4 regions of the Streptomyces sp. NPDC085596 genome follow, and region 4 is predicted to be linked to each of the others. Evidence: riboswitches for the same ligand, from Rfam matches in the RefSeq annotation. Region 4 holds a riboswitch; each other region holds the start of a gene.

Region 1 (7,626 bases), on a different contig from region 4:
CGAGGGAGCCGCTGCCGTACTCGGGCAGCGGCGCGGAGGCCAGGGCGAGCGGTTCCAGGGCGTCCCAGGGCGAGAACTGCGACATCAGCGGGTGACGTCCGCGGTCGCCTCGGAGATGGCCTGCGCGAAGGCGAGCGCCTGGCGCACGGTCTCCGGGCCGTCGCCGGCCTCGCTCACGCGCAGGCTGAGGTCGTCGGCGGTGGAACTGCCGGTGTAGCCGTGGTCGGCCTCGCAGTTCGGGTCGCCGCAGGCGGCGGGCTCCAGGTCGAGGCGGCTGACCGCGCCCCAGCCGATGGTGAGGACGACCTCGCGGGGCGGGGTGCCCGGCGTGTACTGCTCGGGGTTGGCCACGACCCGGCTGACCACGACGGAGGAGATCCGGCCGATCTTCACGGACTCGGTCGACGTGGTGGCGTACGGCGTCGGGGAGGTGCCGTCGGCGGCCTGCTCGTCGGTGTGGCTGACGATGAAGCGGTTGGCGGTGAGCACGAGGACGGTCACATGGCGGCGGACCTCGTTCTGGTCGAACGTGGTCTCCTGGTGGACCAGGTACGACCGGACGGGCTCGCCGCCGACAGCGGCCTCCACCGCCTCGGCCACGAGGGCCGGGTAGTAGCCGCTGCGCTCGATCGCCGCGCGAAGCCCCTGGGTCGTCGTACTGGTCTTGGCCATGACGTCCATCCTAATCCGTGGGCAGGGGCACTCCGGGCCAGTCAGGACGACCCGCGGCCCCTCGCCGGACCCGTCCCACCAACCGGAAGAGGGGGCGCCGCGTGCGAGAGGTGAGCTGGACGACACCTTGCATGACACCCCCTCCGTTCAGCACAGCGGTAGCTGCTCAGTACGTCGGCAAGGTGCGCGGCCCCAGGTCGTCGCGGGCCGGTGGGGGTGCGAGGCGGATGGTGGCGTCGAGGACCGTGAGGCCGTGCTGGGCGACCACGACCGGTTCCAGGGTGATGGCCACCACCTCGGGGTGGTCGTCGACCAGGCGGGAGACCCGGAGCAGCAGCTGCTCCAGGGCGGGGGTGTCCACGGGGGTGGAGCCGCGCCAGCCGAAGAGCAGCGGGGCCGTGCGGATGGAGCGGATCAGGGAGGTGGCGTCCCGGTCGGTGACGGGGACCAGCCGGTGCGCCATGTCATCGAGGAGCTGGGAGGCGGCCCCGGCGAGCCCGAAGGACAGCACCGCACCGGCCGCCGGGTCGATGACCGCGCGTACGACGGTGTCCACGCCCCTGGGCGCCATGGCCTGCACCACCGGCCGCAGTTGCTCGGGCGGCCCGAACAGCTCGGTCAACTCTGCGTACGCGCGGCGCAGTTGCTCCTCGTCGGCGAGGTCGAGCCGGACCCCGCCGAGGTCGGCACGGTGCCGAAGGTGGGGGGCGGTGGCCTTGAGGACGACCGGGTAGCCGAGACAGCGCGCGGCGGACGCGGCCACGTCCGGGGTGGGCGCGGGGAGCGCGGGGCGGACGTGGATGCCGTAGGTGGCGAGCAGTTCGCGGGTGTCCTCGGGGCCGACGGCGAGCCCTTCGCCGCGCTCCAGCAGCCCGGCGATGATCTCGGCGGCCTTGCGCTCGTCGATGTCGTCGTACTCGGGCACCTTGCCGGGGTCGGCGGCCTCCCGGCGCCACTGGCCGTACCGGACGGCCTCGGCCAGTGCGCGGACGGCGCGCTCGGCGGCGGGGTAGGCCGGGATCAGGCGCGGGCCGTCCTCCTCGGCGGCGCCGTCCGGCACCGGTACGGGTGGCAGTACGGGCGCGCCCGCCCGCGGGGCGGTGCTGGTGGCGGCGGACAGGGCCTCGGCCAGGCCGCCCAGCTCGACGTGCACGACCAGCACCGGTTTGCCCGGCACCGCGGCTGCCGCCGAGCGCAGCGCCTCCGCCAGCTCGGCGTCGTCCGGCGAGCCCTCCCCGATGGCGGGGATGGCGGTGACCACGACGGCGTCGCAGGTGTCGTCCGCGAGGGCGTGGGCCAGCGCCCGGTGGAAGTCGCCTGCGGTGGCGCCGGTGGTCAGGTCCAGCGGGCGGGAGGGCCGCAGCCCCTCGGCGAGGCAGCGGTCGTAGGTGAGGATGCCGAGGGACTCGGAGTTGCCGAGGATGGAGACGCGCGGGCCGGCGGGGAGCGGCTGGCGGGCCAGGAGCAGACCGGCGTCGACGAGTTCGGTGATGGTGTCCACCCGGATGACCCCGGCCTGCCGCAGCAGCGCGGACACGGTGGCGTGGGGCAGCTGGGTGGCCCGTACCGCGTGGCCCTGCGGGGCGGAGCCCGCGCCCTGCACCACGACGAGCGGCTTGGCGGCGGCGGTGCGCCGGGCGAGCCGGGTGAACTTGCGGGGGTTGCCGATGGACTCCAGGTACATGAGGACGACATCGGTGTCGGGGTCGTCGAACCAGTACTGGAGGAGGTCGTTGCCGGAGAGGTCGGCGCGGTTGCCGGAGGAGACGAAGGTGGAGACGCCCGTGACCCCGGTGACCCCTCCCCCGCGCCGGTGCAGCCGGGAGAGGAGGGCTATGCCGATGGCGCCGGACTGGGCGAACATCCCGATGCGGCCCGGCCGGGGCATCTCGGGGGCGAGGGAGGCGTTGAGCCGTACATCCTCGGCGGTGTTGATGACGCCGAAGGCGTTCGGGCCGATGATCCGCATGCCGTAGGCGCGCGCCTGCCGGACCAGCGCCCGCTGCCGCTCGCGCCCCTCGGGGCCGCTCTCGGCGTACCCGGCGGACAGCACGACGAGTCCCTGCACCCCGTGTTCGCCGCACTCGGTGACCACGGCGGGCACCGCGTCGGCCGGTACGGCGACCACGGCGACGTCCACCGGGCCCTCGATCTCCCGGACCGAGCGGTGGGCGGGCACCCCGTCGACCTCGTGGAAGCCGTCCGGGAAGGCGTTGTTCACCGCGTACAGCGGGCCCTGGTAGCCGGCGTCCCCGATGTTGCCGAGGACGCTGCGGCCGACGCCGCCGGGCGCGCGGCCGACGCCGATGACGGCGACGGAGCCGGGTGCCAGCAGCCGCCGCACGGAGTGGGCTTCGGCGCGCTGCTCCCGCGCGCGCTGCACGGCCATCGAGCGGTCGGTGGGTTCGAGGCCGAACTCCAGCCGGACGACGCCGTCCTCGAAGCTGCGCTTCTGGGTGTACCCGGCGTCGGTGAACACCTTGATCATCTTGCTGTTGGCGGGCAGCACCTCGGCGGCGAAGCGCCGGATGCCGCGCTCGCGGGCGACGGCCGCGATGTGCTCCAGGAGCGCGGAGGCGACACCCCGGCCCTGATGGGCGTCCTGCACCAGGAAGGCGACCTCCGCCTCGTCGGCGGGGGCGGAGGCGGCCATGCCATCGGCGCCGATGCGGTCGTAGCGTACGGTGGCGATGAACTCGCCGCCGACGGTGGCGGCGAGCCCCACCCGGTCCACGAAGTCGTGGTGCGTGAAGCGGTGCACGTCCTTGGCGGAGAGCCTGGGGTACGGCGCGAAGAAGCGGTAGTACTTCGACTCGTCGGACACCTGCTCGTAGAAGCTGACCAGCCGGTCGGCGTCGTCGGCGGTGATGGGCCGGATGCGCGCGGTCCCGCCGTCGCGCAGCACCACGTCCGCCTCCCAGTGGGCGGGGTACTCGTGCCGGTCCTGCCGGTCCGCCGGGGTCTGCATGGGCCCCAGGGTACGGCTCACGCGGACGGACGGCGCGAGGCGGCGGGTGGGACACGGAAGTCGGGCCGAGGCCGCGGTCCGACGACCGGTACGGAGAGGCTCCGGAGAGGTGAAGTGCCGCTCCGGGCACGGTTTCCGGTATGGGAAACTGGTCTAGACAACCTGAGAGACTGAAGGGCAGCATCACATGGCTGAGCGCCGCGTCAACGTCGGCTGGGCCGAGGGCCTCCACGCCCGCCCCGCTTCCATCTTCGTCCGAGCCGCCACGGCCACAGGCGTCCCGGTCACGATCGCCAAGTCCGGCGGTACCCCGGTCAACGCGGGCTCGATGCTGGCCGTCCTGGGCCTGGGCGCCCAGGGTGGCGAGGAGATCGTCCTCGCCTCCGACGCCGACGGCGCGGACATCGCGCTGGACCGGCTGGCCAAGCTGGTCGCCGAGGGCCTGGACGAGCTGCCCGAGACGGTCTGACCGATCCTCGGCGGAAGCCGCGTCACCCCTTTGCGGGCGGCGCGGCTTCTGCGTTTTCCGCACTTTTGGCGCTTTCGGTGCAGGGAATTCAGGCACCACGAAAAGCGCGCCGTCGGCAATTGGCGGCACGCCGGAAAAGGGCAGCACAATTGCCCGGTACGCGAATATCCCTCTTTGTATACAGCGCCCGTGTTAATTCCGGAGTCCCGCTGTGTTTACAGCGTGTTGCGTGTGCCGGACACGGTCGGCGGCGGTCCGCAGCCGGTGCGCGAGCGTCGCGCGCTCGGTGTGCAGCGCCGTGACCGCCCGCGCGCGCTCGCCGTCGCCGCGCGCCACCGCGTCCACGATCGCGCCGTGCTCCGCCCAGGTCTCCGGGAGGCTCGCCGGCCCGTCCACTGTGTACATCCAGGCGATCTTGTGGCGGAGCTGGGTGAGCGCCGAGGTCAGCGCATGGCTGCCGCACGCCTGGGCGAGCGTCTCGTGGAACCAGCCGTCCAGCGCGCGCAGGTCGTCGCTGTTGCCGAGCCGCGCCCGCTCCTGCCCCAGTCTGACCAGGCCGCGCAGCACCTTCAGATGGGCCTCGGTGCGCCGCTGGGCGGCCCGCGCGGCACCGAGCGGCTCCAGCAGCAGACGCATCTCCAGCAGGTCGGCGGCCTCCTGCTCGGTGGGCTCGGCCACGCAGGCGCCCGCGTGCCGCCGGGTCACGACGAAGCCCTCGGCCTCCAGGGTTCGCAGCGCCTCGCGGACGGGGACACGGGAGACTCCGTAGCGACGGGCGAGGACCTCTTCGGTGAGCCGGCCGCCGCGCTCGTGGACCCCGGCGACGATGTCGTCCCGGATCGCCGTGCACACCGTGTGCGCCGGAATACGCATGACCCACCTCCGCCTTAATCCCCGCGAAACGCCGATGACCGCGTCTGTTCCGTGACTCTATGGCAATGCGCGGCGATTTCCGATGGCGGACCGGAATCCATGGCTATTTTTTGGACAGCGGCCGGGGAAAGAGCTCCGGAAACGGCGAAAGCCCCGGCCTGGTGGGCCGGGGCTTTCGAAAAGATCGGGGTCAGACGTTCACGCCGTGCTTGCGGAGGTAGGCGACGGGGTCGATGTCGGACCCGTACTCGGGGCCGGTACGGGCCTCGAAGTGCAGATGCGGGCCGGTGACGTTGCCGGTGGCGCCGGACAGGGCGATCTGCTGGCCGGGGACGACCCGCTGGCCCACGCCGACGCCGATGGACGACAGGTGGCCGTACTGGGTGTACATGCCGTCGGCCATCCTGATCACGATCTCGTTGCCGTACGCCCCGCCCCAGCCGGTGGAGACCACGGTCCCGGCGCCGGCCGCGTGGACCGCGGTGCCGCTGGCGGCGTGGAAGTCGATACCGGTGTGCGAACCGGACGACCACAGGGTGCCGCCGGACTTGTAGGCGGTGGAGACATAGGAGCCGGTGACCGGCATGACGAAGGAGTTGAGGCGCTCGCGCTCGGCCTTGCGGGCGGCGCGCTCCTTGGCCTCGCGGGCCCGCTCGGCGGCGGCGCGCTCCGCGGCCTCCTCGGCGGCCTTGCGCTCGGCGGCCGCCTTCTGGGCGGTGGCCTGCGCGGCGATCTCGTCGGCGAGGGTGTCGCTGACGGTGATGACGGGGGTGAGGCCGGTGTTCTCGACGGAGTTGTCCGCGGCGAGTGCCGGGGAGGCCGCGAGGGTGCCGACGACACCGGTGGCGAGGGCCGCGACACCGGCCGCAGTTGCGGTGGTGCGCTTGACCCGGCCGGGCTTGCGGTGCTTCCCGGCGGCGCACATGAACGCCATGAGCTGGCTGGTCCTTTCCTTCCCTCTCGCCTACCGGGTTAGCTGACGGGTTCGGAGCAGGAAGGTCTCCTACGGCCGCCCTCGCATCCGCGCGGGCGCCCGATTCACCCCAGGGACTGCGGTGGGTCCCCGGCTCCCCCTACGGGGGACTCGGCGATGACTGTCCGGTGCCGCGGACGCGGCGCACTGCCTGACGAACAGCCCGGAAGAAGCTAAAGGGGACGGGAGCGGATCTTCAAACGAGTCCCGACTTTTGTAGCGCATCCCACACGCCCGAGGGGGAACCTCTGCCCCAATCCGGACATTTGGGGGCCGGTGTTCGAGCACACTCTCGAACACACGTGTGGGCCCTGACGACTCATGTGCCATCAGGGCCCACTCGCGTGTGCCTGCTCGGCTACTCGGCCGAGACCACCTTGACCTCGCCGATGCCGAGCGCCTCGACGGGCTCCTTGATCTGGGCGGCGTCGCCGACCAGGACCGTGACCAGCCGGTCGGCCGGGAAGGCGTTCACCACGGCGGCCGTGGCCTCCACGGTGCCGGTGGCGGCGAGCGTGCGGTACAGCTCAGCCTGGAAGTCGTCCGGCAGATGCTGCTCGACCTGGTCCGCGAGGGTGCCGGCGACGGCGGCGGCCGTCTCGTACTTCAGCGGGGCCACGCCGACGAGGTTCTGCACGGCCACGTCCCGCTCGGCGTCGGTCAGGCCCTCGGCGGCCAGGGTGTGCAGCACCGTCCACAGGTCCGCGAGCGCGGGGCCCGTGTTCGGGGTGTCCACGGAGCCGCTGATGGCGAGCATCGAGGCGCCGGTGCCGTCCGGGGCGGAGCGCAGCACCTGGCCGAAGGAGCGCACGCCGTAGGTGTAGCCCTTCTCCTCGCGCAGGACGCGGTCCAGGCGGGAGGTGAGGGTGCCGCCGAGGCAGTACGTGCCGAGCACCTGGGCGGGCCACACGCGGTCGTGCCGGTCGGAGCCGATCCGGCCGATGAGCAGCTGGGTCTGCACGGCGCCGGGCCGGTCCACGATGACCACGCGGCCGGTGTCGTCGGCGGTCACCGGCGGCACGGGGCGGGCCTGGCCGGGCGTACCCGTCCAGGCGCCCAGGGTGTCGGCGAGCAGCGCGTCGAGGTCGATGCCGTCGAGGTCGCCCACGACCACCGCGGTGGCGGTGGCGGGGCGCACATGGCGGTCGTAGAAGGCGCGGACGGCGCCCGCGTCGATCTTCTCGACGGTCTCCTCGGTGCCCTGGCGCGGCCGGGACATGCGCGCGGAGGCCGGGAACAGCTCCTTGGACAGCTCCTTGGCGGCGCGCCGGGCCGGGCTGGCCAGCTCGTGCGGGATCTCGTCCAGGCGGTTGCGGACCAGGCGCTCGATCTCGCTCTCCGCGAAGGCGGGGGCGCGCAGGGCGTCCGCGAGCAGATTGAGGCCCTTCTCCAGGCGGGAGGCGGGCACCTCCAGGCTGAGCCGGACCCCGGGGTGGTCGGCGTGCGCGTCCAGGGTGGCGCCGGCGCGCTCCAGTTCGGCGGCGAACTCCTCGGCGGAGTCCTTGTCGGTGCCCTCGGAGAAGGCTCGCGCCATGATGGTGGCGACGCCGTCGAGACCGGCCGGTTCGGCGTCCAGGGGGGCGTCGAGCAGTACCTCGACGGCGACGACCTGCTGGCCGGGGCGATGGCAGCGCAGCACGGTCAGGCCGTTGTCCAGCGTGCCTCGCTCGG
Region 2 (7,626 bases), on a different contig from region 4:
GCAGGTGCTTCCAGTTGGGGGTGAGCGGGTCGGGGGAGTCGGGACGGAAGATCTGCCCGACATTACGGGCGTGGTGCTCGGAGGCGTAGAAGTCGACGTAGTCGGCGACCTCGAACGGCAGATGGAGCGTGACCTGCGACAGCTCGTGGAAGTGCGGCTCCACGGTGGCCCGGTGAGCGGGCAGTGTGACCCACTCGGTCAGCGCCGCGCGCACCTCGGACCAGACGGCGGGCCCGGCGGCCAGCAGTGGGTTGAGGGTCGGCGCCGTGAGCAGTTCCGCGTGCGGGGAGTCCAGCGCGGTGGCGGCGGCGCCCGCGTCCAGGACATGGCCGCCGAGCCGGACACCGACCCGGCGATCGGTGCTGCCGGAGGGCGAGAACACGCCAAGGGGAAGGTTGTGCGGACCGAAGGGGTCACCCTCGGGAACGTCGAACGGTGGCACGGGGGGCATGGGGTGCTGCCTCACTCTCATCCGCTTCGGCCTGGGTTGATGATCCATGGCGTCGGGCCACACGTTACGTCCGGAGACGGTGTGTTGGGCAGGGTGCGGGGGGCCGGCCGGGGCCGTGTCTAAAGAGTTCGCAATGTCCGAATGGCTCTTGTCGGAGGGAAGTGTTCCGGCTTAGCGTCCTTCGGGGGACACGGACGGGGTGGGTCCGGTCCAAAAGGGGGACACGTGGGGGGACCCGTGGCCGGAAGCCGCTTCGGCGCGCCTTTTGAGGCGGACCGTGAAGTGCCCGGCCTGATAGTCAAGTTCGGCGGATATCCGCTGCATCACGGTGGCGTCGGCGCGATCCGCAGCCTCGGCCGGCTGGGTGTGCCGATGTATGCCATCACCGAGGACCCGTACACGCCGGCCGCCGCATCCCGCTATCTGGAGCGGGCGTTCGTCTGGCCGACGACCGGCGCGGAGGAACCGGAGCACCTGGTCGAGGGGTTACGGAGGATCGGCCGCCGCATCGGCCGCCCGGCCGTCCTGATCCCGACCGACGAGGAAGCGGCCGTACTCGTCGCCGAGCACCAGGACGAGCTGTCCGGTGCCTTCCTGTTCCCGCGCGTCGAAGCGGCCCTGCCGAGGCGGCTGGCCAGCAAGCAGGGGCTGCACGAGCTGTGCCAGGAGCACGGCATCGCCACCCCGACGACCGTCTTCCCGCGCTCGTACGACGAGATCGTGGCCTTCGCGGACCAGGCGCTGTTCCCGGTGGTGGCCAAGAACCGCGAGGCGTTCGTCCGGCGCAGACGCCCCGCCGTGGGCGGCACCACCCGGATCGGCACCCGCGCCGGCCTGCTCGCCCTCGCCCGCGACTGGGGCGACGACCCCGGCGTGATCCTCCAGGAGTATCTGCCGAGGGAGGCCGCCGAGGACTGGATCGTGCACGCCTGTTTCGACGCGGACGCGAACCCGCTCGCCGTCTTCACCGGCGTCAAGGTCCGCTCCTGGCCCCCGCACGCGGGCATGACGGCCCACGCCTATGTCGTCGACAACCCCGAACTCGCTGACCTGGCAACCAGGTTCGTGAAACAGCTCGGCTTCGCCGGTGTCGTCGACCTCGACCTGCGCTTCGACCGCCGTGACGGGCAGTACAAGCTGCTGGACTTCAACCCCCGTACGGGCGCCCAGTTCCGGCTCTTCGAGAGCGAGTCGGGCGTGGACGTCGTACGGGCCCTGCACCTGAACCTCACCGGCCGGGCCGTCCCCGAGGGCGAGCAGCAGGCCGGGCGGCGGTTCGTCGTGGAGAACATCGACCTGCCCGCGCTGCTCGCCTACCGGCGCAGCGGCTACACCACGCCGAACGCCCCGGCGCGGGCCAGCGGGACCGAGCTGGCCTGGCTCGCGGGCGACGACCCGATGCCGTTCCTCACGATGCTCGCCCGCTTCGTCCGCCCCGGCGCGAAGCACCTCTACCAGCTCTGGCGGACCAACCGCCGGGGCGGCGGCACCCCGCACTCCACGAAGTAGGCAAGGCCACGCACGTGGCGCACCGCGTCCTGGGAGGGACTTCGTGATCCGACCGGTTGCAGTCATCGGGGCCGGGCCGTACGGCCTGTCCACCGCCGCCCATCTGCGGGCGCGCGGCATCCCCGTACGCGTCTTCGGCGACCCCATGGTCAGCTGGCGCGACCACATGCCCGAGGGCATGCTCCTGAAATCCACTCCGGCCGCCTCCAGCCTCGACTGCCCCCAGCCCGGCCACACCCTCGCCGACTACTGCGACGCGGCGGGCGTCCGGCGCCTGGTCACCGACGAGGACATCATCCCGGCGGAGACCTTCATCGCCTACGGGGAGTGGTTCCAGCAGCGGCTGGTGCCGGATCTTGAGCAGGTCCGGGTGGTGTCCGTGGAGCGTGCGCGGCCCGGCGGGTTCGAGCTGAAGCTCGACTCGGGGGAGCAGTTCGCCGCCCGCGCCGTCGTGGTCGCCACCGGTCTTTCCGGCTTCGCCCACCTGCCCGCCGAGCTGGCCGGGGCGGCGCTCGGCGGGCCCGCACTGGTCTCGCACAGCTCCCACCATCACGACCTCGGCCGGTTCGCGGGCAAGGAGCTGATCGTCGTCGGCGCCGGACAGTCCGCGCTGGAGACGGCCGCCCTCGCCGCCGAGGCGGGCGCGAAGGTACGGGTCGTCTCGCGCGGCCGGGGGAAGGTCGCCTTCGGCGCGCCGCCCTGGGAGCAGCCCAGGTTCCGGCCCGAGTCGCCGTTCGGCCGCGCCTGGTCGCTGTGGGCGCTCAGCTACTACGCCCAGCCCTACCGCTTCCTGCCCGAGGCCACCCGGCACCAGCTGGTCCGCCGGGTCCTCGGCCCGCTCGGCGCCTGGTGGCTGCGCGACCGCTTCGAGGGCCGGGTGCGGGTGCGGGAGGTGGCGCGGGTCAAGTCCGTCGAGGCGGTGGACGGCGCGTCGGTGCTCACCGTGCGCACCCACGGCGGCCGCACCGACCGGCTCACCGCCGACCACGTCATCGCGGCCACCGGCTACCGGGTCGACCTGGCCGCGCTGGACTTCCTGGGCCCCGGCCTGCGCACCGGCCTCGCGGCCACCAGGGGCGCTCCCCGCCTCGGCCCCGGCTATGTCTCCTCGCTGCCCGGCCTGTACTTCACCGGCCTGCCGGCGGCCGCGTCGTACGGCCCGGTGATGCGCTTCGTGTGCGGCACGGAATTCGCCTCCCCGCGCCTGGCGAAGCACCTGGCGGCGGCACACGGCGCGCGGAGCTGACCGACGCGTCAACTCCGGTGCGCGCGTGGTGAGTCGGGGGGAGCCGCGGTCCGTATTCTCTGATCATGGCCGCACCCTCCACTCGCTCACTCATCGCCACCGACCTGGACGGGACGCTGCTGCGCGGCGACGACACGGTCTCCGCCAGGTCGCTCACCGCGCTCGCGGGGGCGGCACGCGCCGGAGCCCGGCACCTCGTGGTGACGGGCCGCCCCGCGCCCCGCGTACGCCCCCTGCTGGCCGCGCTCGGCGGCACGGGGCTCGCGGTGTGCGCGCAGGGCGCCCAGGTCTACGACGCCGCCACCGGCACCCTGCTGTGGTCGGTCCGGCTGGACCGGGAGCTGGCCGAGACCGCCCTCGGCAAGATCGAGGCCGAGGTGGGCCAGGTCCACGCGGCCGTCGACCAGGACGGCGTGGACGGGCTCACCCTGATCGAGCCCGGCTACCGGATGCCGCACCCGACCCTGCCCGCCGTACGGGTGGAGCGGCGCGAGGAGCTGTGGTGCGAACCGATCAGCAAGGTGCTGCTGCGCCACCCCGGCCTGTCCGACGACGAGCTGGCGGCCACGGCCCGCTCGGTCGTCGGCTCGCTGGCCACGGTCACCATGTCGGGCCCCGGCACGGTCGAGCTGCAGCCGTGCGGGATCACCAAGGCGACCGGTCTCGCGCTGGCCGCCGAGCACCTGGGCCTCGCCCGCCGGGACACGGTCGCCTTCGGCGACATGCCGAACGACATCCCGATGTTCCAGTGGGCGGCCCACGGTGTCGCGATGGCCGGCGCCCACCCGGAACTGAAGGCGGTGGCCGACGAGGTCACCCTCTCCAACGAGGACGACGGGGTGGCCGTCGTCCTGGAGCGCCTCTTCGCCCTGTGACGCCGACGGCCCCCGCCGTACGCGCGAGGCGTGCGACGGGGGCGCGGTGCGGAGGCCGTACGGCCGGTCCCTCTAGTACGGGCCGTTGACGTTGTCGATCGAGCCGTAGCGGTGGGCCGCGTAGTTGCAGGCGGCGGTGATGTTGGCGACCGGGTTGTACGGGTCGAAGGAGGTGCCGGCCACGTGGTAGGTGCTGAAGGTGGGGTCGATCACCTGGAGCAGGCCCTTGGACGGGGTGCCGTTGATGGCGTTGATGTCCCAGTTGTTGATGGCCAGCGGGTTGCCCGAGGACTCCCGCATCACGTTGCGGTGGATGCCGTTGTAGGTGCCCGGGATGCCCTTCTCGGCCATGATCGCCAGGGACTGGCGGATCCAGCCGTCGAGGTTGTTCGGGTACACGGTGGAGGCGGCGGCGGGCTTGGCGGCCGGGGCGGCGGAGGCGCTGGTGGCGCCGATGAGGGGGAGCGCGAACAGCGCGGCACCGGTACCGGTGACGGCGAGCGTGCGGACGATGCGCTTGGTGCGGGCACGGCGCGGCTGAGCAACAGCAGACATGTCGAAGTTCCTCTCCGTCGCCTGCGAGGTGAGCTGTCGGGTTCGGGCGGGGAGGTGCCCGGCCGCGTCGTCCCCGGTGCCCGTCGGACACCGGGGACGTCATGGCTTCACCCCGAGCCGTTCCGGCGCGACATGTGTCGACCGGTCCGGCGGCTTACCTGGGTCCCCCGCTCCTGCCGTACGAATGAGTTCGTGAATGGGTGTGCCAGGCGCGGCAGGATTCGGCGTTCGCCTGACAGGGCGGGAACGTATGCGACCGCACATGTCCGGAACAAGTACCGGATTCACCCGAAGTACTAGTTGACCTTGATCTGTCCCAAATGGCCTACTTGATCCTTTGCGGTCGCCAATCCTCAACTTCCGTACCGGGCACGGTAAGAAGGGGGTGAGAGGAGGGTTTGCGGGGGTAGGCGCGAGGGGGTGGCCCGCGTGAGCCAACTCACGGAATCGCAAAATACGCAAAATCAGACATGGGGGATTATGTGCATTTGGGCCGTCTGTGGGTATTAGGGAGTGTCGGTCCCCCTGGGGCGGAACCTCTGGGACGCTCCCGTTCGTTGGATCGGCATGCCCCCCGGAGTGCCGGATCGTCCGACCGACTCCCTCCATATCGGCCCTTGTCCACTCATCCAGGACATGCCGGACGAAAACCGATACCTCGTGAGCTGGACCGGTGGGTGCGATCGGTGATCCAAAGAGGACCGGATACGCTGACTTGACTGATGGCAGCGACCTATCGACAAGCCGTGAAGTCGCCAGCAGACACCAGCAGACAGGAGATACCTCGTGACCGTCGTCGGGCCGTTCGGGCTGAGCGTGCGGGACCAGGCACTGGAAGCCGATGTCCAGGCCGGACTGGCGGCTGTCGAGGCGGGCCTGCTAGAGGCCACCAAGAGCGAGGTCCCCTTCATCACCGGGTCCGCCCAGCACCTGGTGCGGGCCGGCGGCAAGCGGTTCCGTCCGCTGCTCGTGCTGCTGGCGGCCCAGTTCGGCGACCGGCACGCCCCGCGCATCGTGCCCTCCGCCGTCGTCGTCGAGCTGACCCACCTGGCCACGCTCTACCACGACGACGTCATGGACGAGGCGGCCGTGCGGCGCGGCGTGGACAGCGCCAACACCCGCTGGGGCAACTCCGTCGCGGTGCTCACCGGTGACTTCCTCTTCGCCCGCGCCACGCAGATACTCGCCGATCTCGGCCCCGAGGCCGTCCGCGTACAGGCCCTCGCCTTCGAGCGCCTCGTCACCGGCCAGATACTGGAGACCGCGGGTCCCCAGGACGGCCGCGACCCCGTCGAGCACTACCTCGACGTGCTTTCCGGCAAGACCGGCTCCCTGGTCGCCGTGTCCTGCCGGTTCGGCGCCATGATGTCCGGCGCCGACGAGAGCGTCGTCGACGTGCTCACCCAGTACGGCGAGCGGCTCGGCGTCGCCTTCCAGCTCGCCGACGACGTGCTGGACATCGCCTCCGACTCCGACGAGTCCGGCAAGACCCCCGGCACCGACCTGCGCGAGGGCGTCCCCACGCTGCCCGTGCTGCGGCTGCGCGAGCGCGCCGCCCGGCTCGGCGAGCCCGGTGACCTCGCGCTGTGCGAGCTGCTGGACTCCGACCTCACCGACGACGCCCGGCTCGCCGAGGCACTGGCCGCGCTCCGCGCGCACCCCGCGCTGGAGCAGGCCCGCCGCGACGCGGTGCGGTACGCGGAGGAGGCCCGCGCCGCGCTCGCCCCGCTGAAGGAGTGCACCGCCAAGGCGGCGCTGATCGAGCTGTGCGACGCCGTGGTGCACCGGGCCGGATGACCGGGAGGGGCGGGCGCCTCACCCGACCCCTACGGGTCGGCGCGGGCGCCCGGCCCGTACGTCATACCGCAGGTGTACGCCGAGTTGGCTCCGTGGGCTGACGCCCCAGGACTGCCGATTTGGTCTGATGGGAACCAGGGAAACCACCACTCCTCACCGATTCGGGTGAGAATGGCGGCTCAGGTGGACCACAGCGAGCGCAGCCGCCGCCGACGACGGAGGTAAGGCACACATGGCACCGTACGAATCCGACCACGCGACCGGCACCGGCCCCGACGAGGACCCGCGTTCCGGACGCCGCAAGGCCGCCCGGTACGTCGTGCCCGTCGCGGTGGTGGGTGTCGCGGCGGCCACCATCGGGCTGGTCCCGGCACTCGCCGCCTCCGGCGACCCGGACCTGCCGAAGATCAGCGCCCAGCAGCTCATCGAGAAGATCGCCAAGTCCGACGTCCAGCGGATGTCCGGCACCGTCAAGGTCAGCACCGACCTCGGCCTGCCCGACCTCGGCGGCCTCCAGGACAGCCTGGGCTCCGGCCAGGAGGGCGACGGCTCCTCCGCCGACCCGCGGACCAAGCTCACCGAACTGACCTCCGGCACCCACACCCTGCGTGTGGCCGCCGACGGCCCCGAGCGGCAGAAGGTCTCGCTGCTGCAGCGCGACGCCGAGTACAGCCTCATCCACAACAGCAAGGACGTGTGGGGCTACGACAGCGCGAGCAACGAGGTCTTCCACACCACCGCCCAGCACTCCGGCGAGAAGGGCGACAAGCGCGAGCACCAGCCGTCCGCCACGCCCGACGACTTCGCCGAAGAGGCCCTGAAGTCGGTCGACGACACCACCTCGGTCACCGTCGACGGCACCACCCGGATCGCCGGCCGCGACGCCTACCAGCTGGTCATCAAGCCCAAGCAGGCCGGCTCCACCGTCCGCGCCGTCACCATCGGCGTCGACGCCAAGACCGGTCTGCCGCTGAAGTTCACCCTCGCCCCGAAGAGCGGCGGCGCCCCCGTCCTCGACGCGGGCTTCACCAAGGTCTCCTTCGCCGCGCCGCCCGCCTCCACCTTCGACTTCCGCCCGCCCAAGGGCGCGAAGGTGACCGAGGAGAAGCCGGGCGAGGACGGCCGGCGGGAGCACGCTCCGGGCTTCGGCGAGGAGTTCGCGCCGGGCGGTCTGAGCGGCGCCGACACCATCG
Region 3 (7,626 bases), on a different contig from region 4:
GGCGCATCTCCTCGCCCGGCTGCCAGGTCTTCCCGGCCAGGTTCTGCCCGCTGAGCGCGGTGGTGAGGGTGACGGTCGAGTCCGGCTGGACCCCGTACTGGCCCAGCTTCCACGCGGCGAGACGGGCGACCGAGGCCATCGCCGCCATCGGGGGCGGCGCGTCGATGTACGTGCCGAGGACCGCGATGCCGGTGGTCTGCGAGTTGAAGCCGTACGCGTGCGCGCCGACCACCGGGAGGTCGACACCGCCCTTACGGCCCTCGTAGATCGTCCCGCACTTGTCGACGACGAAGTTGTAGCCGATGTCCTTCCAGCCCAGTCCCGTCACGTCGTACGTGTAGACCGCGTTGATGATCGACGGCGCCTCGCCGCAGGTGTAGTCGTTGGTCGAGGCGGTGTGGTGGATCACCACCGCCTTGATCTTCCCGTCGATGTACGCCGGCGCCTCCGGGCTGATGGATTCGTCCGCGTGCCAGCCCGAGCGGGGGGTGATCGGCGGCCGGGGAACCGTGGAGGGCGGCGCGGTGGGGACGGCGGCGGAGGGAGAGGGCGAGGAGGAGGCCGAGGGCGACGCCGACTCGGTGGGTCCGGTGCTCTCGGAGGCCGAGGGCGACTCGGCCGGCGGCTCCGAGGACTCCTCCGGGGACGACTCGACGGCCGAGGGCTCGGCGGTGGTCTCCTCCGGCGGCGCGGGCTCGGTCGTGGTGACGTCGGTCGGCTCCGGCGTCTCGGTCGGGGTGTCGGTGGCGACCGGCTCCCCGGTGTCGTCGGGACCGTCCGCGACGTAGGCGGCGGGCTCGGCGTCGCCGCCGCCCGTGCTCTTGCCGCCCGACGTGATCATGTCGAGGCGGAGCCCCGCGGGCAGCTTCGACGTGGTCCTGCCGTTGATCCGCGCCTCGACACCGTCGGAGAGCCCGACCCACGCGGGCTCGGTGCCGCCCCGCGACGCGCTCTGCTCGCCCGCGCCCCGGTCGCTGTCCAGCAGCAGCCAGTTGGACCACTTCCCGGACCCCACGGCCCGCGACCGTACCTCCACCTTGCCGGCCAGCTTGGCGGAAGGTTTCTCCCAGCTGATCCCCAGCATGCTGAACGGCTCGGCGTCCCGCCGGGCGAGCGTCGCGGCCGCCCCGTCCCCCCGGACGTCCAGCGCGGCCGACCGCACCCGGTCCCGTACCGGGTCGGCGGCGGCCTTCCCGTCATGCCCAAAGCCGCCGCCCACCCCCTGTACGGCCAACGTCCCGCACACGGCCGCCGCGACGACGACCGTGCCCGTCCCCCACCAACGCGCTCTCATACCGGTTCGGATGCCTTCCCCTACGGAGTCTGATGTCAGGAGCCTTCACGATTTCGCCAACTCCAGGGGGAATTGGTGAAGAAGGCGCCGGAACAGGCACCGTATCTGATGCGGGCATGCCATCCGGTGCCCTATACAGCGTTTTTTCTGAGGCGATACCCCGCCGTGGGTTTCAGCCCCGCACGGAGCGGGCGAGCCGACCGAGCAGCACGGCGTTGAAGAGGCCGGCCAGGACGGTGCCGACGGTGAAGACCAGTGAGCTCAGCCAGGTGGAGGAGGCGTCCTCCAGGGGCGCGGACGCCATGAGGGCGACGATGCTGAGCGGTGCCGTGGTGATGAGCGGCCAGATGCCGGCGAAACCGGGGTCCGGCGACACGTACACGGCATACAGGAAGGACCCCACCGCCGCCGCGACCACGGCGAGGTATCCACGCGAGAGCCAGTTGTCCACCGCGGGTACCAGCAGGGCCCGCACCCGATTCGCAGAGGGCGCCTCCCCGGTTCTCGCCGCGGATCTCGTGGCGAGGGCGCCGAGCACGGCTGCGTTCCCGAGGGCACCCAGCAGGAGCCAGCAGATCGAGAAGCCGGTGGCCAGCACCTCCACCGCCACGCTGCCTTCGGTGCCCGGTCCGAAGGGAAAGGCCATGGCCAGCAGGGACAGGGGAGCCGTGAGCACCAGGGGGCTCATGGCGAGCGCGCTCTCCGGGAAGACCAGCATGGCCAGGACGGAGGCGGCGAGAACCACGAGATAGCTCCGCGCGAGCCAGTTGCCGGTGGCGAGCGACAGGAGACGGCGTGGGCGGATGGCGTGCGGCATGGGGCTTCCTTCGGGTCGGTCCGGTTCGGTGAGCTCCACAGTGGCCCGAGGGGCGCGCCCGGGGATGAGTAGCCGTACTCATCCCCGGCCTGGGGAGCGTGCGCACCGGTACCGAGTACAAAGGGGTGCACGCCCGTAGAGCCAAGAGTCCGGAGAGAGCGCGTCGATGCCCTACCCCCATGTCCTGCTGTCCGCCGCCGTCTCCCTCGACGGGTACCTGGACGACACCGGGCCCGAGCGGCTGCTGCTGTCCAGCCCCGCCGACTTCGACCGGGTGGACGAGGTGCGGGCGTCGGTGGACGCGATCCTCGTGGGGGCCGGGACGATCCGGGCCGACAACCCCCGGCTCCTGGTCAACTCGGCCGAGCGACGGGCCGGACGGGTGGCGGAGGGGCGGGCCGAGTACCCGCTGAAGGTGACCGTGACCGGCTCCGGTGATCTCGACCCGAGTGCCAATTTCTGGCACTTCGGCGGGGAGAAGCTCGTCTACACGACCGACGCGGGGGCGAAGCGGGCCGCGGGCCTCCTCGGGGACACCGCCGACGTGGTCCCGCTCGGCACCGGCCTCGACTGGCGGGCGCTGCTGGCGCATCTGCACGACGTGCGCGGAGTGCGGCGGCTGATGGTCGAGGGCGGCGGCACCGTGCACACCCAGCTCCTCCAGCAGGGCCTCGCCGACGAACTCCAACTGGTCCTCGCCCCGCTCTTCGTCGGCGACCCGGCCGCCCCCCGCCTCTTCGGCCCCGGCGCCTACCAGGGCGGCCGGCTGCGGCTGACCGGCAGTCGCCGGATCGAGGACGTCGTCCTGATGCGGTACGAGCCCACCGCCCCCGGCACCGGTCCGCTGGACACCGCCGCCGACCGGCACTGGCTGCGCACCGCCTGTGAGCTGGCAGCGCTCTGCCCGCCCTCGGACACGGCCTTCAGCGTGGGCGCGGTCATCGTCGCGGCGGACGGCACCGAGCTGGCGCGCGGACACTCCCGCGAGGACGGCGACCCGGTGGTCCACGCCGAGGAGGCCGCGCTCGCCAAGCTGGACCCGGCCGACCCGCGCCTGCCCGGCGCCACCGTCTACAGCAGCCTGGAGCCCTGCGCCCACCGCGCCTCCCGGCCCGTCCCCTGCGCCGGGCTGATCCTGGCGGCCGGGGTGCGCCGGGTGGTCACCGCCTGGCGTGAGCCGGACACCTTCGTCACCGCGGCCGACGGCGCCGGAGTGCTCGGCGCCGGGGGCGTGGAGGTGGTGACGGTGCCCGAGTACGCCGCTCTCGCACAGCTGCCGAACGCTCACCTTCCGCACTGAGGCCCACGTCACGGCAGCGTGTGTGCGTCGGACCCCGCGGATGACGTATGCTTGAGACACAACGACGCGGGGTGGAGCAGCTCGGTAGCTCGCTGGGCTCATAACCCAGAGGTCGCAGGTTCAAATCCTGTCCCCGCTACTGAAACTCAGGGCCGGAATCCAGTAAAACGGATTCCGGCCCTGAGTGTTTTCCGGGGCGGATGGCGTTTTTGAGTCACCAGCAAAACTCCTGTGACTCCTGAAGCGTGGTCAACTCGCCCTGTTCACGCCGTTCCTGACCGGTACGCACCCCTCCAGAACGTCAAACGATCAAGCCGAACGGGCTTGGAATCCAGTGCGCGTGTCTATTAACGTTCGATAACGCAGCGCGGTCGTTACAGCCGTCAGCAGAGACGGCGCCGTGCGCACACGCCGAATCCCGCGAGGGAACCGGGGACCCACCAACTTGGGGTGAATCGCGCCCGATCCGCCGTGCACCGCTCTCGGAGCACGCCGGGTTTACGCGCGTAGGAGACCTTCCTGCTCCGAACCCGTCAGCTAACCCGGTAGGCGGAGGAGGAGAGGAGTGCGCCCGCGTGGCGTCCAACCGGCCTGCCCCACAAGCCCCGTTCGCGCCGGACGCGAGTGAACCCTTCGCCTACGGCGCCCCCCGTGCCGAAGACGGCGCGTGGGAGGAGTGGAACCCCACCGAGGAGTCCGTTTCCCTCGGTCCTGCCGTACGCGGCCGCCACCGGGTGGCCAAGCAGCGCGGCGGCGGACTCGCCCGCAGCTCCACCGTCCTCGGCGTCGGCGTCATCGCCGCCGTCGGCGCGGGCGGCATGGCCAGCGCCAACACCGGCAAGCCGCCCGTGTCCATCGCCCTGCCCGACCTGCCCTCCGTGGACTCCCTGATCGACGGGCACCACACGGACGCGCCCGCCGCCTCCCTCACCGGCGTCGCCACCGCCACGGCCACCGCCGCCAGTGACGACTCCGCCTCCGACGCGGGCGAGGCGCTGCGCAGCCGGATCATGGCCCAGGCCGAGCGGCAGCAGAGCAAGGCCGACAGCCGCGCCACCGCCGCCGCCGTCGCCAAGGCCGACCAGCAGGCCGCCGACGCCGCCGCCAAGGCCGCGAAGGAAGCCGCCACGAAGGCCGCCGAGGCCAAGGAGAAGGCGGAGGCCGACGCCGAGCAGAAGGCCGAGGCGGCCCGCCTGGCCACGCTGGCCAAGCAGTACACGCTGCCGACCTCCTCGTACACGATCACCTCGACCTTCGGGCAGGCCGGGGCGCTGTGGTCCTCCGGGTACCACACCGGTCTCGACTTCGCCGCGCCCACCGGCACGCTGATCAAGGCGATCCACAGCGGCACGATCACCGAGGCCGGCTGGGCCGGGGCGTACGGCTACCGCACGATCCTCACCCTCGACGACGGCACCGAGCTCTGGTTCTGCCACCAGTCCTCGATCAACGTCAGCACCGGTCAGAAGGTCTCCACCGGCGAGGTCATCGGCCGCGTCGGCGCCACCGGCAACGTCACCGGCGCGCACCTCCACCTGGAGGTCCACCCCGGCGGCCAGCCCACCGGCATCGACCCCGGCGCCTGGCTGCGCGGCAAGGGCCTCACCCCCTGAGGTACCCGGCCGGAGTTTGACCGGGTCCTTGCCCGGAACCGGAATGGGCGGGACCCGAGTGATCGTTGAGAAGAGACATGACTGCTTCTCTGCGCAAACTCGGCTCCTCCTCCCTCGAGGTCTTCCCGCTCGCCCTCGGCGGCAACGTCTTCGGCTGGACCGCCGACCGGGACACGTCCTTCGCCGTCCTCGACGCCTACCTCGCCGCGGGCGGCAACTTCATCGACACCGCCGACGCCTACTCGGCCTGGGTCGAGGGCAACAAGGGCGGCGAGTCCGAGACGCTCATCGGTGAGTGGATGCGGGCGCGCGGTGCCCGCGACCGGGTCGTCATCGCCACCAAGGTCAGCCAGCACCCCGACTACAAGGGCCTGGGCGCCGCCAACATCAAGGCCGCCGCCGACGCCTCCCTGCGCCGCCTGGGCACCGACCACATCGACCTCTACTACACCCACTTCGACCAGCCCGAGGTGCCGGTCGAGGAGATCATCGGCGCGCTGGACGAGCTGGTGCGGGCGGGCAAGGTCCGCTACATCGGCGCCTCCAACATCAGCGCCGAGCGGCTGAAGGAGTCCCTGGACTTCTCCGACCGTGCGGGCCTGGCCCGCTATGTCGCCCTCCAGCCCCACTACAACCTGGTCTCCCGCGACACCTACGAGGGCCCGCTCCAGGACGTCGCCGCCCGCGAGGGCCTGTCGGCCGTCCCGTACTTCGCGCTCGCCTCCGGCTTCCTCACCGGCAAGTACCGGCCCGGTACGACGGTCGACAGCGCCCGCGCCGGCTCGGCCGCCAAGCACCTCGACTCCGAGCGCGGCCAGAAGGTCCTGGCGGCGCTGGACGAGGTCGCCGCCGCCCACGACACCGCCGTCGCCACCGTCGCCCTCGCCTGGCTCGCCGCCCAGCCCACGGTCGCCGCCCCCATCGCCTCGGCCCGCACGGTCGACCAGCTCCCGGCCCTCGTGGACGTGGCCGAGCTGACGCTGACTCAGGCGGAGCTGGACCGGTTGACGGAGGCGTCGGCCTGAGGCTGGACGGGGTGCGCCCCTCGGGTGGGCACTCGCCGCCGGGATGCCTTACCGGCCCCCGCCCCTGAAGCGCTACCGTCCCCGACTCCCTACGTGCGGTACGGGTTGTAGCCCGCGTACGGCGGGGCCGGGTGGCCGTACCGCTGCCAGTACGGGACCGGGGACGGCGGCGGGGCCGTGACGCGGGCCGCGTACTCCAGGGCCGGGCGGGAGGAGTGCCGGCGCTGCCACAGCGCGGCCAGCAGTTCGCGTTCCCGTGCGGCGAACTCGGTGCCGACGCGGCCGGCGCGGGCGCGGTGGCGCAGGAGGGCCAGTTCGGTGGCGTCGCTCTCGTAGCGGACCACGGCGCGCGCGGCCGGGCGTCCGCCGAAGCAGCGGCGGGCGTGGTCGCGGGCCAGGCGGCGGGCGCGCAGCGAGCCGAGGGCGAAGGGTTCGGCGGGGCCGAGCCACCCGGCGTAGACGTAGACGGGCAGTTCCTCGCGGGCCACGCGCAGTTCGCGCTGCCGGGACCGGATCAGCAGCCAGGCCAGCAGGCCGAAGGCGGGGGCCATGAAACCGCCGTAGACGACGAGGAAGCCGAACTGGCCGAAGGCGGCCGAGCCGTTCCACAGGGCGTGCATGCCCATGGCGAGGAGCAGCCCGCCCACCGGGAAGAGCACCCGCAGCACCGGCCGCCGGCGTCGGCCGGGCAGCGCGGCCAGGCCGAAGCCGATGCCGGTGAGCACGGTGAACAGGGGATGCGCGAACGGCGACATCACCCCGCGTACGAAGAACGTCGCGGCCGTCACGGAGACGATGCCCGAGGTGCCGATGGACTGGTCGGTGCCGAAGGCGTTGCCCAGATAGAGGATGTTCTCGGTGAACGCGAACCCGGTCGCGGTCACCCCGGCTATCGCGGCGCCGCCGACCAGCCCGGTGAAGTCCCGTCTGCGGAACACGAACACCAGCAGTACGGCGGCCGCCTTCGCGGACTCCTCCACCACCGGCGCTATCACCGTCGCGGCGAGCGTGTCGGCGCCCGACGGGTCCGCGGTGGCGGTGGCGATCCAGTGGGTGGCGAAGCTGTTGGCGACGATGGCGATCAGCGCCGCCGCGCAGGCGCCCCACGCGAACGCGAACACCAGGTTCCGCCAGGGCCCGGGCCGTACCCGGTCCAGCCAGCGGAACGCGGCTACCAGCCAGGGCACCGGCACCACGGCCAGCCCCAGCCCGACGAGGAAGCCCTCCGTACCGGTCTGCCGGCGCACCAGCGCCAGGATCACCAGCCCGGACAGCGCCAGCAGCGCGATCAGCGCCCCGTGACGCACCCACTCCCGCCGCCACCAGGGCGGCCGGGGGCCGTCGGTGTGGGGCGGGTACGCGGAACTGATGGCCACAGCATCGACCCTAACGGTGACCGGGCCGGACGGCCTCGGGCTTTACGGCCCGCGGAGCTACGGGTTCGCGTGCGGTACGCGGCGGAACAGCAGGTCGTTCACCACATGCCCCTTGTCCAGCCCCTGGCCCTCGAACCGGGTCAGCGGCCGGAACCCGGGGCGCGGTGCGAAGCCGCCGTCCGCGCGGGTGTTCTCGAAGTC
Region 4 (7,626 bases):
TGGCAGGCGCTGCGCACCGCCGACGCCGTGCTGTGCGCGGACGGCGCCCATCCGCAGGTGCCGTATCTGCGCGAGGCCGGCATAGCGGTGTCGGAGGCGTCCCCCACCGCCGAGGAGCTGGTCGACGCCTGCGCGGGCGACCGGACCGTGGTCGTCGTCGCCACCGGCGAAGGGGAGCCCGCTCTCACCGACGGCCTCGCCCGGCTCGCCGGATCGGGCCGGGTGCAGATGCCGGAGCTGGAGCTGCTCCCCGCCTCCTACGACCTGCCCGGCGCCCGCCTCCTCGACCTCGTCCAGGTCATGGACCGCATCCGCGCCGAATGCCCCTGGTCCTCCCGGCAGACCCACGAGGGCCTCGCCAAGTACGGCATCGAGGAGGCGTACGAACTGGTCGAGGCGATCGAGGCCGGCGACCGGGAGGAGCTGCGGGAGGAGCTGGGCGATGTGCTGCTCCAGGTCGTCTTCCACTCCCGCATCGCCGAGGAGGACCCGGACGCGCCCTTCTCCATCGACGACGTGGCCGGGGGCATCGTCACCAAGCTGATCCACCGTCACCCGCATGTCTTCGGCGAGGAGGAGGCCGAGACACCCGAGGACGTCAAGGCGCACTGGCTGCGCACCAAGGCCGAGGAGAAGCAGCGCACCTCGGTGACGGAAGGCGTCCCCCTCGGCCAGCCCGGCCTCGCCCTCGCCGCCAAGCTGGCCTCCCGCGTCCGCACCGCCGGCCTGGACGTCCCCCTGCCCCAGGGCGACGGCATCGGGTACGAGCTGCTGGACCTGGCCGCCCGCGCCGAGGAAGCGGGCGTCGACCCGGAAGCGGCCCTGAGAGCGGCCGCCCGCACCTACCGGGACGCGATACGCACAGCCGAGGGCGTGCCCGCCCCGGACGACGACACCGAGTAGCCCAGGCCGGCAGGGCCCGGGACCCCAATAGACCGGCAGGGGCCCGGGACCCCAATAGAGAGGAGCCGACCCGCACCCCGCCCCCGCCCTCCGGATACCGTCGAGAGGTGACCCAGCCGCACCAGCCCACCCCTGACGACCCCACCCCCGAAGACCCGGCCGGAGCCCCCGCCGGAGCCTCCGCCGAGGACACCGCCCCGGAGCTCTTCACCTGGGAGTTCGCCGCCGACCCCTACCCCGCCTACGCCTGGCTCCGGGAGCACGCTCCCGTGCGCTGGACCAAGCTGCCCAGCGGGGTGGACGCGTGGCTGGTCACCCGGTACGCGGATGCCAAGCAGGCCCTGGCCGACCAGCGGCTCAGCAAGAACCCGGCACATCACGCCGAGACCGCGCACGCCAAGGGCAAGACCGGCATCCCCGGTGAGCGCAAGGCCGACCTGATGACCCACCTGCTGAACATCGACCCGCCGGACCACACCCGGCTGCGCCGCCTGGTCAGCAAGGCGTTCACCCCGCGCCGGGTCGCCGAGTTCGCGGACAGGGTGCAGGAGCTGACGGACGACCTCATCGACCGGTTCGCCGAGAAGGGCTCGGCCGACCTCATCCACGAGTTCGCCTTCCCGCTCCCCATCTACGCCATCTGCGACCTGCTCGGCGTCCCGCGCGAGGACCAGGACGACTTCCGGGACTGGGCGGGCATGATGATCCGGCACGGCGGCGGGCCCAGGGGCGGGGTGGCGCGTTCGGTGAAGAAGATGCGCGGCTATCTCGCGGACCTCATCCACCGCAAGCGCCAGGCACTCCCCGCCGAACCCGAGCCCGGCGAGGACCTGATCTCGGCGCTCATCCGGGCCTCCGACCACGGCGAGCACCTCACCGAGAACGAGGCCGCCGCCATGGCCTTCATCCTGCTCTTCGCCGGCTTCGAGACCACCGTCAACCTCATCGGCAACGGCACCTACGCCCTGCTCACCCACCCCGGGGAGCGCAGGCGGCTCCAGCTCTCGCTGGCCGCCGGGGAGACCGGACTGCTCCAGACCGGGGTGGAGGAACTGCTGCGCTACGACGGCCCGGTGGAGCTGGCGACCTGGCGTTACGCAACCGGGCCGCTCACCATCGGCGGCCAGGACATCGCGGCCGGGGACCCGGTGCTGGTGGTCCTCGCGGCGGCGGACCGCGACCCGGAGCGGTTCGCCGACCCGGACCTGCTGGACCTCGGCCGCCGCGACAACCAGCACCTGGGGTACGGGCACGGCATCCACTACTGCCTGGGCGCCCCGCTCGCCCGGCTGGAGGGCCAGACCGCGCTGGCCACCCTGCTCACCCGGCTCCCGGACCTGCGCCTGGCGGCCGATCCGGCCGAACTGCGCTGGCGCGGCGGGCTCATCATGCGTGGACTGCGCACACTGCCGGTGGAGTTCACACCGGTCGGTCCCAGTCGTGAAAGCGCACATGACGGACGTTCAACTATGTGATCTTCACGTGATCTGTGCGGCATGAACTTGTGACAAGCGATCGTCTGCCGATACGTTCACCCATCAGTGTGGCGCCGAGCACCACTTGCCACGCCGTACTGCTGTCGCACGAAAGGCAACCGCATGCTCTCCGGGAACGGTAGGCACCGTCGACCCCGCCAGGCTCCGGCGCTCCTCGTCGCGGCCGGCGTGACCACGTCCGCCATCGCCATCCCGCTCCTCGGGGCGGCGAGCGCGAACGCGGCCGACGGCACCACCTGGGACAAGGTCGCCGAGTGCGAGAGCGGTGGCTCCTGGAGCGCCGACACCGGCAACGGTTACTACGGCGGCCTCCAGATATCCCAGGACGACTGGGACAAGTACGGCGGCACGCAGTACGCGGCCAGCGCCGACCAGGCCAGCCGTTCGCAGCAGATCTCGGTGGCCGAGAAGATCCTCGACGAGCAGGGCACCACCCACTGGGCCACCTGCGCCCTGCTCGCCGGACTGACCTCCAACTCCGGCTCGGTGGACGTCGACACGGGCGTGAGCGAGTCCCCGTCCGCGGACCAGGACGGCTCCGGCGGCGGTACCGACAAGGCGGACGAGACCCCCGACGCGGGCGCTTCGTCCGATGATTCCGACTCGTCCGGACTGGGGAATTCGTCCCCCTCGTCCGACTCCTCCGCCAAGGAGACCGGCAAGCCGTCCGCGAGCGCCGAGGAGAAGGCCGGTTCCGGCCACTCCGGCAAGGACACCGACACCTCCCGCTCCGGCGCCTCGGCGCCCGCGGCCTCCGGCGGTGGGTACAAGGGTGGCGGTTCGGCCTCCAGTGCCCCCGCGGCCAAGGAGTCGGACGACTCGTGGGAGGCCGGCGGCTCCTGGAGCCTGGTCGACACCGGTGACCTCGGTGGCGGTGGCCGTCACCGCGGGGGCAGCGCCGAGGAGAGCGTGACGGGCGGTCAGCACGCGGCCGGAACGGGCCGCCATGCCACCGCCTCCCCGACCACCTACACCGTCCGTGACGGTGACACGCTCGGCTCCATCGCCGACTCCCTTGACGTGGACGGCGGGTGGGAGGCGCTCTACTCCGCGAACAAGCAGGCCATCGGCTCCGACCCGAACCATGTCGACCCCGGTCAGACCCTGAAAGTGCCGGGCGAAACGGACGCCGAATAGCGGAATCTGACACCCACTATCCTCTTATATGTCCCATTTGGCGAAAGTGTGGGATGACTCTCAGAAGCCCTGATCGTCTTTGAATTTCGCCGCGACGCGTGTCTACGGTCGGGACCGCTCGTCACCACGAGCACCCGTGGCCGCAACGCCGAATCCTGCCAGCGGCCCTCGGGGACAACCGTCGCGTCAAGCGCCGTAGGCAGGAGCGGGGGACCCAAGGTAAGTGCCCGAACCGGTGATTGACGCCGGTTGGGGCTTGGGGTGAAGCCACGCCTTCCGGGAGTACGAGGGAGGGGTGGCCGGGCAACTCAACCGGCCCGAACCCGACAGCTCACCTCGCAGGCGTCGGTGAGGGGATCGATCCATGCTGTTCTCCAGCAAGGGCAAGCACCGTCGCCCGTCCAAGACCGTCCGTGTCCTCGCGCTCGCCGGTGTCGCCGGCGCGGCCGTCGCGGGCCCGGTGATGGCGTCGGGCAGTGCCTCCGCCGCCACCGGCTCCGAGTGGGACGCCGTCGCCCAGTGCGAGTCGGGCGGCAACTGGTCCATCAACACCGGCAACGGGTACTACGGCGGTCTGCAGTTCTCCGCCTCCACCTGGGCCGCGTACGGCGGCACGCAGTACGCCGCCACCGCCGACAAGGCGGGCAAGGAGCAGCAGATCACCGTCGCCGAGAAGGTGCTCTCCGCCCAGGGCAAGGGCGCCTGGCCGGTCTGCGGCACGGGCCTGTCCAGCACGCCGTACAGCGGCTCCGCCGCCCCGGCGAGCCCGGCTCCCGCCACGGAGAGCAAGACGGAGGACAAGGCCGCGGCCGTCACCTCCGACCGCGCCGCCGACGAGCAGACCGCTTCCCGCTCCACCGAGCGCCCGGCCGCGAGCAAGACCGTCACCACCCCGACCGGTGAGAAGGTCGAGAAGGGCGACGGCGAGTACAAGGTCGTCAAGGGCGACACGCTCAGCTCCATCGCCACGAAGCACGGTGTCAAGGGCGGCTGGAAGAAGCTGTTCGACCTGAACAAGGACATCGTGAAGAAGGCCGACCTCATCTACCCCGGCCAGATGCTGCACCTGAAGTAACCGCGACCCGCTCACGGGACCGGCCCCCGACCCGTCCGGCCCCGTGAGCTCCCGGTCCCCTGACGGACCCCCGCCCCGGTACGCGTTCCCCCCGCGCGCCGGGGCGGTGCGCGTTCCCCCGGCGGGTCCCATCGCCCAGAACCCTTTGCCCGGACCCTTTGCCCGGACCGTTTGCCCGGACCCTTTGTTCCGGGCGTGAACAATGGGTACGGTCTCCCTGCACCACCCCGTTCACAGGGCGGTCGGTCGATGGCCGGCACCCCTGGGACGGTTAGGCTCTAGGCGCAAGGCATGCCATCCGGCATCCGCCGCGCACTCATTGCGTCACATCCACGAAGGAGATGCTCGTGCCGTCCATCGACGTCGTCGTAGCTCGGGAAATCCTGGACTCCCGAGGCAACCCCACGGTCGAGGTCGAGGTCGGCCTCGACGACGGCAGCACGGGCCGTGCCGCCGTCCCGTCCGGCGCCTCCACCGGTGCCTTCGAGGCCATCGAGCTGCGTGACGGTGACCCGAACCGCTACCAGGGCAAGGGTGTCGAGAAGGCCGTCCTCGCCGTCATCGAGCAGATCGGCCCGGAGCTGGTCGGCTACGACGCCACCGAGCAGCGCCTGATCGACCAGGCCATGTTCGACCTGGACGCCACCGACAACAAGGGCTCGCTCGGCGCCAACGCCATCCTCGGCGTCTCCCTCGCCGTCGCCCACGCCGCCTCCGAGGCCAGCGACCTGCCGCTCTTCCGCTACCTGGGCGGCCCCAACGCGCACCTGCTGCCGGTGCCGATGATGAACATCCTGAACGGCGGCTCGCACGCCGACTCCAACGTGGACATCCAGGAGTTCATGATCGCTCCGATCGGCGCGGAGTCCTTCTCCGAGGCCGTCCGCTGGGGCGCCGAGGTCTACCACACCCTCAAGAAGGTCCTGAAGAACAAGGGCCTCGCCACCGGCCTCGGCGACGAGGGCGGCTTCGCCCCGAACCTCGGCTCCAACCGTGAGGCCCTCGACCTCATCCTCGAGGCCATCAAGGAAGCCGGCTACACCCCCGGCGAGCAGATCGCCCTCGCGCTCGACGTCGCCGCCTCCGAGTTCTACAAGGACGGCAAGTACCTCTTCGAGGGCAAGGAGCGCTCCGCCGCCGAGATGACGGAGTACTACGAGGAGCTGGTGGCGGCCTACCCGCTGGTCTCCATCGAGGACCCGCTGTTCGAGGACGACTGGGCCGGCTGGAAGGTCCTGACCGACCGCATCGGCGACAAGGTCCAGATCGTCGGCGACGACCTGTTCGTCACCAACCCCGAGCGCCTCGCCCGCGGCATCGAGGAGGGCATCGCCAACTCCCTGCTGGTCAAGGTCAACCAGATCGGCTCGCTGACCGAGACCCTGGACGCCGTCGAGATGGCCCAGCGCAACGGCTACAAGTGCATGATGTCCCACCGCTCCGGCGAGACCGAGGACGTCACCATCGCCGACCTGGCCGTCGCCACCAACTGCGGCCAGATCAAGACCGGTGCCCCGGCCCGCTCCGAGCGCGTCGCCAAGTACAACCAGCTGCTGCGCATCGAGGAGATCCTCGACGACGCCGCGGTCTACGCCGGCCGCAGCGCCTTCCCGCGGTTTCGCTCTGCGAACCAGTAAGCACAGCAAGGGCTGACCTAGGCGCGGGCCAGCCCCGCCCGTCGTACCTACGTCCCCGGACCCGGTCCCGTACCGTGTCCGGGGACGTACGCACGTGTGAGCCCAGCAGCGCACGGCACGAGAAGCACAGCACAAGACGCACAGGCACAGTGGAGGCGGAGAGCCAGATGGCCGCGAGGGACCGGGACCGTTTCTCCACCACGACCAGGCTGCGGCTGCTCGGTGAGCAGACGGCGGCCCGCGTCTACCGTTCCCAGACCAAGCGGCAGGCCCGCCGCTCCCGCCTCACCGGCCGCGCCGCCCTGCTGGCCCTGGTGCTGTGCTCGATGATCGTGGCGCTCGCCTATCCGATGCGCCAGTACGTCTCCCAGCGCGCCGAGATCGCGGACCTGAAGCACCGCCAGGAGCAGGCCCGCGGCCGCGTCGAGCAGCTCAGGGACGTCAAGGCCCGCTGGCAGGACGACGCCTACGCCGAGCAGCAGATCCGGCGCAGGCTGCACTATGTGATGCCTGGCGAGACCGGGTTCGTCGTGATCGACCCGGGCGCCGCCAAGCAGTCCCGCACCGACCGAGGGGCCGCCCACCGGCCCTGGTACGCGAACGTCTGGGACGGCGTCGACAAGTCCGACGCCTCCGACCAGTGACCGGCACCCGCCGGTGACCGACAGAAAGCCACCCTGGAAGCAGTCATGGAAACGCCCCCGCCCCACACTCCGCGTACCGAGCCCACCGAGGCGGACATCGCCGCCTTCGAGCTCCAGCTCGGCCGCCCGCCGCGCGGCCTGCGGGCCATCGCCCACCGCTGCCCCTGCGGCCGGCCGGACGTCGTGGAGACGGCGCCCCGGCTGCCCGACGGCACGCCCTTCCCGACGACGTACTACCTGACGTGCCCGCGCGCCAACTCGGCCATCGGCACGCTCGAGGCCAACGGCGTCATGAAGGAGATGACCGAGCGGCTCCAGAACGACCCGGAGCTGGCCGCCGCCTACCGGGACGCGCACGAGGACTACATCCGGCGCCGCGACGAGATCGAGGTCCTGGCGGGCTTCCCCAGCGCGGGCGGCATGCCCGACCGGGTGAAGTGCCTGCACGTCCTGGTCGCCCACTCGCTGGCCGCCGGTCCGGGCGTGAACCCGCTGGGCGACGAGGCCATCGCCATGCTGCCCGAGTGGTGGGCGAAGGGCCCGTGCGTGACGCCCGGCGACGCCTGTGCGGCTCAGCCGGCCGAGTCCGGTGCGGAGGAGGGCCGGTGACCCGGGTGGCCGCCGTGGACTGCGGCACCAACTCCATCCGCCTGCTGGTCGCCGACGCGAACCCCGAGACGGGTGAACTGACCGACCTGGACCGCCGGATGACGATCGTCCGGCTCGGCCAGGGC

The links. A riboswitch is a leader RNA that binds a small molecule or an ion and turns the genes downstream of it on or off. The one in region 4 is predicted to bind cyclic di-AMP.
Region 1: another riboswitch for cyclic di-AMP. It lies ahead of ACIGA3_RS09425 (M23 family metallopeptidase); the one in region 4 lies ahead of ACIGA3_RS29780 (transglycosylase family protein).
Region 2: another riboswitch for cyclic di-AMP. It lies ahead of ACIGA3_RS25995 (transglycosylase SLT domain-containing protein); the one in region 4 lies ahead of ACIGA3_RS29780 (transglycosylase family protein).
Region 3: another riboswitch for cyclic di-AMP. It lies ahead of ACIGA3_RS18685 (M23 family metallopeptidase); the one in region 4 lies ahead of ACIGA3_RS29780 (transglycosylase family protein).

What each region holds. Positions count from the first base shown of each region.
Region 1 covers NZ_JBITTC010000002.1:856,980-864,605, forward strand. The annotation lists gene ACIGA3_RS09400 (alkaline phosphatase family protein) at 1-85, opposite strand, end outside; gene ACIGA3_RS09405 (DUF5998 family protein) at 85-681, opposite strand; gene ACIGA3_RS09410 (GNAT family N-acetyltransferase) at 839-3,640, opposite strand; gene ACIGA3_RS09415 (HPr family phosphocarrier protein) at 3,828-4,109, shown strand; gene ACIGA3_RS09420 (GntR family transcriptional regulator) at 4,302-4,982, opposite strand; gene ACIGA3_RS09425 (M23 family metallopeptidase) at 5,173-5,916, opposite strand; cyclic di-AMP (ydaO/yuaA leader) riboswitch at 5,929-6,082, opposite strand; gene ACIGA3_RS09430 (M16 family metallopeptidase) at 6,314-7,626, opposite strand, start outside.
Region 2 covers NZ_JBITTC010000010.1:90,740-98,365, forward strand. The annotation lists gene fahA (fumarylacetoacetase) at 1-442, opposite strand, end outside; gene ACIGA3_RS25980 (ATP-grasp domain-containing protein) at 689-1,960, shown strand; gene ACIGA3_RS25985 (FAD-dependent oxidoreductase) at 2,004-3,206, shown strand; gene ACIGA3_RS25990 (HAD family hydrolase) at 3,272-4,081, shown strand; gene ACIGA3_RS25995 (transglycosylase SLT domain-containing protein) at 4,154-4,636, opposite strand; cyclic di-AMP (ydaO/yuaA leader) riboswitch at 4,640-4,873, opposite strand; gene ACIGA3_RS26000 (polyprenyl synthetase family protein) at 5,423-6,433, shown strand; gene ACIGA3_RS26005 (outer membrane lipoprotein carrier protein LolA) at 6,666-7,626, shown strand, end outside.
Region 3 covers NZ_JBITTC010000005.1:554,022-561,647, forward strand. The annotation lists gene ACIGA3_RS18665 (peptidoglycan recognition protein) at 1-1,294, opposite strand, end outside; gene ACIGA3_RS18670 (SCO4225 family membrane protein) at 1,467-2,111, opposite strand; gene ACIGA3_RS18675 (dihydrofolate reductase family protein) at 2,278-3,411, shown strand; tRNA gene ACIGA3_RS18680 (tRNA-Met) at 3,477-3,550, shown strand; cyclic di-AMP (ydaO/yuaA leader) riboswitch at 3,811-3,979, shown strand; gene ACIGA3_RS18685 (M23 family metallopeptidase) at 3,987-5,024, shown strand; gene ACIGA3_RS18690 (aldo/keto reductase) at 5,102-6,049, shown strand; gene ACIGA3_RS18695 (PrsW family intramembrane metalloprotease) at 6,139-7,425, opposite strand; gene trmB (tRNA (guanosine(46)-N7)-methyltransferase TrmB) at 7,483-7,626, opposite strand, start outside.
Region 4 covers NZ_JBITTC010000013.1:82,978-90,603, reverse strand. The annotation lists gene ACIGA3_RS29795 (nucleoside triphosphate pyrophosphohydrolase) at 1-903, shown strand, start outside; gene ACIGA3_RS29790 (cytochrome P450) at 1,011-2,378, shown strand; gene ACIGA3_RS29785 (transglycosylase family protein) at 2,502-3,536, shown strand; cyclic di-AMP (ydaO/yuaA leader) riboswitch at 3,718-3,896, shown strand; gene ACIGA3_RS29780 (transglycosylase family protein) at 3,901-4,611, shown strand; gene eno (phosphopyruvate hydratase) at 4,959-6,248, shown strand; gene ACIGA3_RS29770 (septum formation initiator family protein) at 6,416-6,892, shown strand; gene ACIGA3_RS29765 (DUF501 domain-containing protein) at 6,938-7,501, shown strand; gene ACIGA3_RS29760 (exopolyphosphatase) at 7,498-7,626, shown strand, end outside.